One region of the Granulibacter bethesdensis genome, then DNA from elsewhere that is predicted to be linked to it. Evidence: predicted binding sites of a transcription regulator. Region 1 holds the regulator's gene; the other holds the start of a gene.

The links. The regulator LexA, encoded in region 1, represses DNA repair genes until DNA is damaged. The targets are predictions, from matches to a motif close to TGTTCTANNTANGTTC.
Region 2: GbCGDNIH6_RS09240 (PA0069 family radical SAM protein) is a predicted target of LexA. The motif match lies at 2,153-2,168, and genes of this name have one in related genera.

The regions. Positions count from the first base shown of each region.
Region 1 covers NZ_CP018192.1:950,208-954,626, reverse strand. Annotated here, with positions in the region: gene trpC (indole-3-glycerol phosphate synthase TrpC) at 1-458, shown strand, start outside; gene moaC (cyclic pyranopterin monophosphate synthase MoaC) at 460-948, shown strand; gene GbCGDNIH6_RS04240 (molybdopterin molybdotransferase MoeA) at 958-2,160, shown strand; gene lexA (transcriptional repressor LexA) at 2,265-2,993, shown strand; gene GbCGDNIH6_RS04230 (ComEC/Rec2 family competence protein) at 2,987-4,419, opposite strand, start outside.
Region 2 covers NZ_CP018192.1:2,072,492-2,076,910, reverse strand. Annotated here, with positions in the region: gene GbCGDNIH6_RS09250 (ribonuclease HII) at 1-76, opposite strand, end outside; gene GbCGDNIH6_RS12600 (hypothetical protein) at 272-571, opposite strand; gene GbCGDNIH6_RS12595 (DUF1697 domain-containing protein) at 584-790, opposite strand; gene GbCGDNIH6_RS09240 (PA0069 family radical SAM protein) at 913-2,097, opposite strand; gene GbCGDNIH6_RS09235 (chloride channel protein) at 2,209-3,648, shown strand; gene GbCGDNIH6_RS09230 (DJ-1/PfpI family protein) at 3,645-4,331, shown strand; gene moaB (molybdenum cofactor biosynthesis protein B) at 4,336-4,419, opposite strand, start outside.

The DNA.
Region 1 (4,419 bases):
ATTTCATCCTCGATCCGTGGCAGGTCTATGAAAGCCGTGCCATGGGGGCAGATTGCATCCTGCTGATCATGGCCGCACTGACAGATGACGAAGCGCGAGAATTGGAAGAAACCGCCCGTCATCTTGATCTGGACGTACTGGCTGAAGTCCATGACGAAGCCGAGCTTGACCGTGCCCTGGCCCTTCAGACGGGATTGATCGGCATCAATAACCGTAATCTGAAAACTCTGAAAACAGACCTCTCCACCACCCTGAACATCGCGCCTTTGCTTCCGCCCGACCGGTTTCTGGTCGCAGAAAGCGGCATCCGCACGCATGAAGACATACAGCGCCTGGCAGCAACAGGCGTACGCAGCTTTCTGGTCGGCGAAAGCCTGATGCGGCAGCAGGATGTCACCAAGGCCGTGCGTGAGCTGATAGGCATCGATTCTTCATCTCCTGTCCCACCCATTGCCTGACATGCAGGATAAGCCTTCTCCCCGCCTGACCCATTTCAACGCCGCCGGGGAAGCGGCTATGGTGGATATTGCCGACAAACCGGTAACGGACCGGCAGGGTGTAGCCCGTGGACGGATCACGATGCAGCCATCCACATGGGCGATGATTCAGGAAGGCAGTGCCAAAAAGGGCGATGTGCTGGGGGTTGCTCGGCTGGCCGGGATTATGGCGGTCAAGCGGACGGCTGATCTGATCCCGCTTTGCCATCCGTTGCCAGTCACGGCAATCACGGTTGATTTCCGCAACGATAGACCGGGAGAAGTCGAGATTGAGGTGCGGGTGCGGACCTCCGGACGTACAGGCGTTGAAATGGAGGCCCTGACCGGGGTTAGCATCACCGCCCTGACCATCTATGATATGTGCAAAGCCGTTGATCGCGGCATGACTATCAGCGACATCCGTGTGGTTGAAAAATCCGGCGGCAAGTCAGGTCATTTCCGACAGGATTGAACAAAGATCATGATCCCGGTCGAAGAAGCCCGCACCCGTATTCTGGCCTCCGTCTCCCCTACCATGGCCGAGACGGTCTCAATCGCAGAGGCGCACGGCCGGGTATTGGCTGTCAGTGTGAAGGCGCGGGTGACCCAGCCTCCTCATGATGTTTCGGCCATGGATGGCTATGCGGTACGCTGCGCCGATGCGGTGGCGGGAGCCAGACTGACCGTCATCGGCGCGGCTCCAGCCGGACATCCCTTCAGCGGCACCGTGGAAGCCGGTCAGGCAGTTCGTCTTTTCACCGGCAGCGTCGTTCCACAAGGCTCAGATACCATTCTGTTGCAGGAAGAAGCGCAGCGGCAGGATGACATCGTTATTCCTGCCGAGACCATACGGCCTGATCGCCACATCAGACGGCAGGGACAGGATTTCACCACAAATCAAACCGTGCTGGAATCAGGGCATATCCTGACAGCGCGGGATATTGGTCTTGCCGCTGCCGCCAATATTCCCTGGCTGACGGTTCATCGCCGCCCTCGCATTGCGATACTGGCAACCGGCGATGAAATCGCACTGCCCGGGGAGTCGGTACCACCGGGTGGGATCGTCAGCTCCAATTCCCACATGCTGGCCGCCATGATCCGTGCAGCTGGCGGAGACCCGATCCTGCTACCGCTCAGCGGTGATGACAGCGATACCATCCGCGCCCGTGCAGAAGCCGCCACAAAATCCGATCTGCTGATCACCATCGGCGGGGCCAGTGTGGGCGATCATGATCTGGTACGCTCTGCACTGGGGGAGCGCGGGCTGACGCTGGATTTCTGGAAAATTGCCATGCGACCGGGCAAACCGCTGATGCACGGAAAACTGGCCGGAACACCTTTGATCGGTCTGCCTGGCAACCCCGTCTCGGCTTATGTTTGCGCCCTGCTGTTCGTGCTGCCTGCATTGGAGGTGTTACGCGGTCTGCCTGCTTCTCCCTTGCGGACACAGCCGGCACGACTGGTGGCCCCCTTGCGAGCCAATGATCATCGCACCGACTTCATGCGCGGGATCATAACGCAGACGCAGTCCGGTCCGGTTGTCGAATCCTTTCCTGTGCAGGATTCTTCAATGATCAGCGCCCTGGCACGGGCCAACGCGCTGATCATGCGTGCGCCCCATGCGCCACAGGCCGCAGCAGGAGAGATCGTGCCAGTCCTGCTACTGGATAGTGCCGGATTATAAAGGACGCTTGACGCGACAGAACGAACTTATGTAGAACATCTTTGTTGCTTGTTTGTTCTTTTGTGCGCTTTTTCCTTTCGGAACGGTCTTGAAAGGCCTTCTGCATGCTGACACGCAAACAGTATGAGCTGTTGCTGCTCATTGATGGTCATCTGCGTAAAACAGGCTTTTCCCCCAGTTTTGAGGAAATGAAAGCGGCCTTGAACCTGAAATCCAAATCAGGAATTCACCGCCTTATTTCAGCTCTGGAAGAACGCGGCTTCCTGCGCCGCCGCCATCATCGCGCCCGTGCGCTGGAGGTGATCCGCATGCCGGAAGCCGCCAGCATGCCGGTGCCGAAAACAGCCCCTTCGGCTCCGTCCTTTGCCCCTGCTCCCGCCTTTACACCGAACGTCATTCAGGGAAGTTTCTCCAACCGGATCGCGGGGGTAAGGGCGGCTCAGGATGCCTCGGCCGTACAGCTTCCGCTTTACGGACGCATTGCCGCCGGTATGCCGATTGAGGCATTGCGGGACACCAGCGCCTATCTCAGCGTGCCCATCGATATGCTTGGCAATGGAGAACACTACGCACTGGAAGTTGCTGGCGATTCCATGATCGATGCCGGTATTTTCGATGGCGATACAGTGATTATCCAGCAATCGGACCTTGCCGAAAACGGGCAGATCGTCGTCGCCCTGATCGATGATACTGAAGTCACACTCAAGCGCCTGCGGCGACGCGGCAAGTCGGTGGCCCTGGAACCAGCGAATGAACGCCATGAAACCAGAATTTTCCCGGCTGATCGCGTGCGGGTTCAGGGAAGGCTGATTGGCTTGCTTCGCCGTTACTGAGGGATCATCTCATCAGTCCGGGCCAGCGGCGCTTTCCACTGGCCCGGGCTGGTATCAGGTGGTGGCTGCACCCATGGTCGGTCCCCGCGCCATGCCCGGTCTGTCAGCACAGAGATCCTGCCGGGCCTGAACCATACCGCAATGCTGCCCTCCTCTCGTATCTGCGACAGGGAGATCACGGGCTGATCCCGACACTGGCTGCTCCAGCCATCCAGAATGACGGCAAGCGCCCCGGGCTGGCATATCTCCGTGCCCTCTCCCGTTTTCAGAAAGACCGCCGGGGCGCCTGACACCGGTGTGACGAGACAGCCGCTCTCACCACATCGCGCCATGTGCGTGGCAAGACGCCCCGCCACGGAAAGCGGTGTAAAATCCTTCACTCCCCAATAAGCCTGCCATGCCTCCGTCAGCAGGGGCGAACTTCCTTTATCGAAGGCAAAAACACGTAAACCGGCTTTGACAGCGACCATACGTGCATCCGCTGATATCAGGAGGTCGGCAGGCACAGTCAGTCCGATAGACGCTATCCCGGCCATCATCACGGGCACGCCGCACAACCGGACACGACCACGCCAGAAGCAAAGCCAAATCAGCCCGGCACTGATCATGAACAATCCCCAGCCTGGCATTGGCGGTACAGCAAGGACGGCAGCCGGCAAGGCTGCGACCAGTTTCGCAACGGTCAGGATCAGCCAGATTCCGATTCCCATAACAACAAAAACGGGTCGATCAAGGCCAAGCGGCATCAATGCCATGGCCAGCAGACCGGCAGGCATGACCCAGAATGCCATCAGCGGCACTGCGATCATATTGGTCGCCACGAAATAAAGCTGGAGCTGCCCGAAATGATAAATTCCATACGGTGCCGATGCAGTGCCCGCCAGCAAGCTGGTCAACGCCACCGCCGTCAGATGATGGAGCACACGCCGCCCGGCCAGACTGGCCAGCCACGGTCCCAGCGCCTCATATCCGGCTGCCAGAGCCATCACGGCAGCAAAGCTCATCTGGAAGCTGACACCGGTGACTTCATACGGCCAGATCAGGACAATCACAGCCGCGGCAATCGCCAACCCTCGCATGGACAATGCCCTGCGCCCCAGAAACAGAGCGAGACAGGCAATCATCGCCATCACCGCACTGCGTATGATCGGCACATGCAACCCTGTCAGCGCCGCATAGGCGAACCCTGACAGCAATGAAGTCGAGGCGGCAATCTGTCGGCATGGCCAGAACAGCGCCGTATATTCACACCGGGTCAGCAGCCAGCGCGTCACGGCAAAGATGGTCCCCATGACAATCGCGATATGCAGACCCGCAATGGCCAGCAAATGAGCCAATCCCGTATCCCGAAACAGAATACGGATGGATTGCGGAATGGAAGCAGTATCCCCGGTCAACAAAGCCGTTGCCACCGCCCCCTCACTCC
Region 2 (4,419 bases), 1.1 Mb from region 1:
CCAGAGGCCCGCGCCCGACTTCATCGACACCTGCGACAAGCCCGCCTGCTTCTCTTTCCAGCCTGTCATCCGGCATCTGCATCCGCCCCCTGTCAGCCCCCTGCACGCGGCAGCGGCAGGAGATGCAAAGCCTCTGGCGGAGCCTTCAAATCCTGTTGAACCGCCGAGTCGCATCTTTGCCTTACCAGACGGATTCCGCGTCGTGGAATCCCGGACGTCATAAAAACATGCGGTGCTGTTGAAAAAGATGGGGTGAGAGGATGCGGCCGGATCACATGACTGCCGCTATCTCCGCAAGCTTCGCAACCGTGTTCATATTTCGCGCTGTTCCCGATTTTGCGTGGGATATGCGAAGGCGCGTGTGCGCCATCCCATCCGGGTAGAGGACGAAAAGCTCTCGTTTTCCCAATTGCATCTGCTCATTCTTGAGCCCGGTGACGTGATCGAGTGGAACGGTTGGGAGCACCCCATCGACGAATAGCGCCATGACAGGATTGCCAGGCGAATTTGTAAAAGGGTTGCGGGCCAGTGTGTCGGCGATCTCGGCAGCGGTCCGTACGATCACCCCCACGCTTTTGTCAGCCTAAACAGAGAGCTGATCTTCAAGGGGGGATCGCACCTGCTGCTCTGTCTTCTCGCTTTGAAAGACGACATTGCCGCTGGGGATATAGGTTTTGACTTTTTTGAATCCAATCGTCTCGCACATCTGCGTCAGCGCCTTCATCGGCAGTGTGCCGGTGCCGCCGACATTCACGGCGTGAAGCAAGGCTAGATATCCGGTCAACTGCACACTCCGCGTTTCATGACTGCCGACATAACCGCGACGCAGCTGGATTTTCTGAAAAAGGCATGTTTTCCAAAACAGCCGAATCCCCGGGCTGCCAGATATTGTCCAACAGCCTTTTGCTGCTTTTAGAATAAAGAAAGTTGCCGCGCCTGTCTGTCGGTTTGTTTCGTGTTTTGCCTGATAACCTGGGATGGATCAGAGACTGCTTCATCCGTTCCGGAGGGGCTTTGTGCGGCATGTGAGAACCGGGTCACGTCCAGCGGCTCCATGGCTGTATTAAGCCTGTAAGCCTTTACCGCATGCTGAAAACGGCTGCGCAGTATAGCGGCATAGGGACCATCTCCGCGGAAACGGCTGTGAAATTCCGCATTGTTCAGCTTTCCGCCGCGCATGCCCCGGATCAGGTTCAGGACTTTACGGGCTTTGGCAGGGAAGTGATGCTCCAGCCAGTCCCGGAACATGGGGGCGACCTCCTGCGGCAGGCGAAGCAGAATATAACCTGCCTGTCTGGCCCCGGCTTTGGCGGCTTGCTCCAGAATGGCTTCCAGTTCTGCATCGTTCAGGCCGGGAATCATGGGGGCTGCCAGCACACCGGTCGGAATGCCCGCCTGTTGCAAGGCTTCAAGGGTCTGAATACGTCTGGACGGGCTGGCCGCCCGAGGTTCCATCAGGCGGGACAGGGTTGGGTCCAGTGTCGTCACGGAGAGATAGACCCTGACCAGTTTTCGCTCCGCCAGCCGTGCCAGAATATCGCGATCTCGCAGCACGCCGGCTGATTTGGTAACGATGGTGACGGGGTGTTCGAACCGCTCTAGTACGTCGAGGATCGAGCGGGTCAGGCGCAGGCTGCGTTCTACCGGCTGATAAGGATCGGTATTGCTGCCCAGTGCGATGGGGCGTGGCACGTAGGAAGGGCGACTGAGCGCCTTGCTCAGCAGGGAGGCGACCTCCGGCTTGAACAGAAGCTTGGTTTCGAAATCCAGCCCCGGCGAGTAGCCGAGATAGGCATGGGTGGGGCGCGCGAAGCAGTAGATACAGCCATGTTCACAGCCGCGATACGGGTTGATGGCACGATCAAAACCGATATCCGGACTGTCATTCCAACTGATGGCGGTGCGGCTGCTGTCGCGGATCAGGGTTGTCGGCAGGGCGGCCGGGGCATCTTCCAGACTGCCCCAGCCATCATCCCATGGAACGGGTTGGTAACGGTCATAGCGGATACCGGGTTCTGACACGGCTCCACGCCCTTTTCTGGCCAGAGACGGCATTGCCTCCGGCAGTTCCATCGGGGCATGAGAGGGACATGGCATGGCGGCGTCACAGGTATGGTCTGAATGGGGGGATGACGATTGGCGGCCCATCGTTTGTTCCCTTTATGTTCTTTTGCAGCTTAATGCGGTCCGAGCAGGGAGTCCAGAACAATGAATGAACAATCGGATACGCCGCGCTCGAATGGAACGGAGCATGACAGTGTTTCATCGCTGTCTGATTCAGTGCGCCGCATGACACGCTCGGCCCGGGCGCGGCGGCTCAGGCGGTCGCCGATGATATCCACACGGCTTTGGGTGCGGCGGATGGTGTTCTGGGGCGGTGCCGTGGCAGTTTCGCTGACCGCCATCGCGTTCGCAAAATTGGCAGACCGGGCGCAGGATGTTTTCAGCGTGGTGATCGCCCATGGTGCCTGGATCATTCTGATTCTGGCGCCAGCCGGGCTGGTTGTTTCGTTTCTGCTGGCGCGGCATGTCTTTCCCGGTTCACAGGGAAGCGGGATTCCGCAGGTGATTGCCTCGCTCGATCTGGCGGATGTGCGGCAGGTCGACAGGATTTTATCGCTGCGCATCGCTGTCGGTAAAATTCTGCTGACCCTGTTGGGGCTTGCCAGTGGTGCCTCGATCGGCAGGGAAGGGCCGACCGTGCAGGTGGGTGCCTCCGTGATGCATGCGCTGGGTCGCTTGCTGCATCTGCCGACGCCGGAATTACGACGCAGCGTCGTGCTGGCAGGGGGCGCTGCCGGGATCGCCGCTGCTTTCAACACCCCGCTTGCCGGGATCGTGTTCGCAATCGAGGAATTGAGCCATTCCTATGAGGCCAGAACCTCCGGCAATACGCTGGCGGCCGTGGTGATTTCAGGTGTTGTGACGATCGCTCTGGTCGGAAATTACAGTTATTTCGGCCATATCGATGCGACAATGAAATTCGGACCATCGGAAGTGATGGCCATGGTGATCTGTGCGTTACTGGGAGGACTGCTGGGTGGTTCTTTCAGCGCCTTACTGATCCGTGCCGCCAAGGGCTTTCCTGGTGCGCTCGGGAGGTTGGTGAAGCAGTATCCGGTGCTGTTTGCGGCATTGTGCGGCCTGATCGTGGCTATCACCGGCCTGCTATCCCATGGCGAGACATACGGTACAGGATATGAGCAGGCGCGTGATATGGTGACCGGCATTCCGGGCGATACCGAAGGGTTGAAATTCGCGCTGTTGAAACTGGTGGCCTCGGCCGCATCCTATCTCAGCGGGATTCCGGGCGGGATTTTCGCGCCCTCCCTCGCCATTGGGGCCGGGCTTGGGGAATGGGTAGCGTGGCTGGTACCAGGGCTGGCCGCCGGATCGGTGGTGCTGCTGGGGATGGTGGCGTATTTTTCCGGGGTGGTGCAGGCCCCGATTACGGCGGCGGTCATCGTGATGGAGATGGCGGATAATCAGTCGATGCTGATACCGCTGATGGCCACTTCGATGATGGCGTTTGCGGTGTCGCGCTTGGTATGCCGTCGCGCTCTGTATGGTGCGCTGGCGCGGCGCTTCGCCATGACGATCCCTGTCCCGTCTCCGGTCAGGGAGACTGTGCAGGAGGAAGGTAAATGACAATTCATATTGGGTTGTTGTTGTTTCCGGCGATCACGCAGCTCGACCTGACGGCTCCGTGGGAGGCCTTCCGGCATGTCCCCGATGCGCAGGTGCATCTGCTGTGGAAAGAAACCGGCCCGGTCATGGCAGAAGGCGGTATGCGTATCGAGGCCGACACGAAGCTTTCCGAAGCGCCCCGACTGGATGTGATCTGTATTCCGGGCGGCAGGGGGATCGACGCCCTGCTGGAAGATCAGGAGGTGCTGACCTGGCTCGTCAAACAGGCGGAAACGGCGCGCTTCATCTGTTCTGTCTGCACGGGTGCGCTGGTGCTGGGGGCGGCAGGATTGCTGCGCGGGAAGAAAGCGACCACCTACTGGGCGGCGCATGATTTTCTGACCGCCTTCGGGGCGGAGCCGGTGCAGGCGCGCGTGGTGCAGGATGGAAAGCTGCTGACCGGCGGTGGCGTGACAGCCGGGCTGGATCTTGCGCTCAGTGTCATCGCCGCCATGAGCGGGGAGGCATTGGCTCAGTCCGTTCAGCTTCAGATGGAATATGCGCCGGCACCGCCATTCCAGTCCGGGCGTCCGGAACAGGCGCCTCCTGCCATCCGCGCCGAGGTGGAGGAGATGCTGACAAAGGGACGTGCCGCAAGACGGCAGATCATTGACCGTATCACGGCACAAAAACTGACAGAGTGATGGCTCAGCGTTCTTTCAGCCGTGGCATCAATTCCACGAAATTGCAGGGTCGATGACGGATATCCAGCTGCCAGCGCAGAATGTCCTG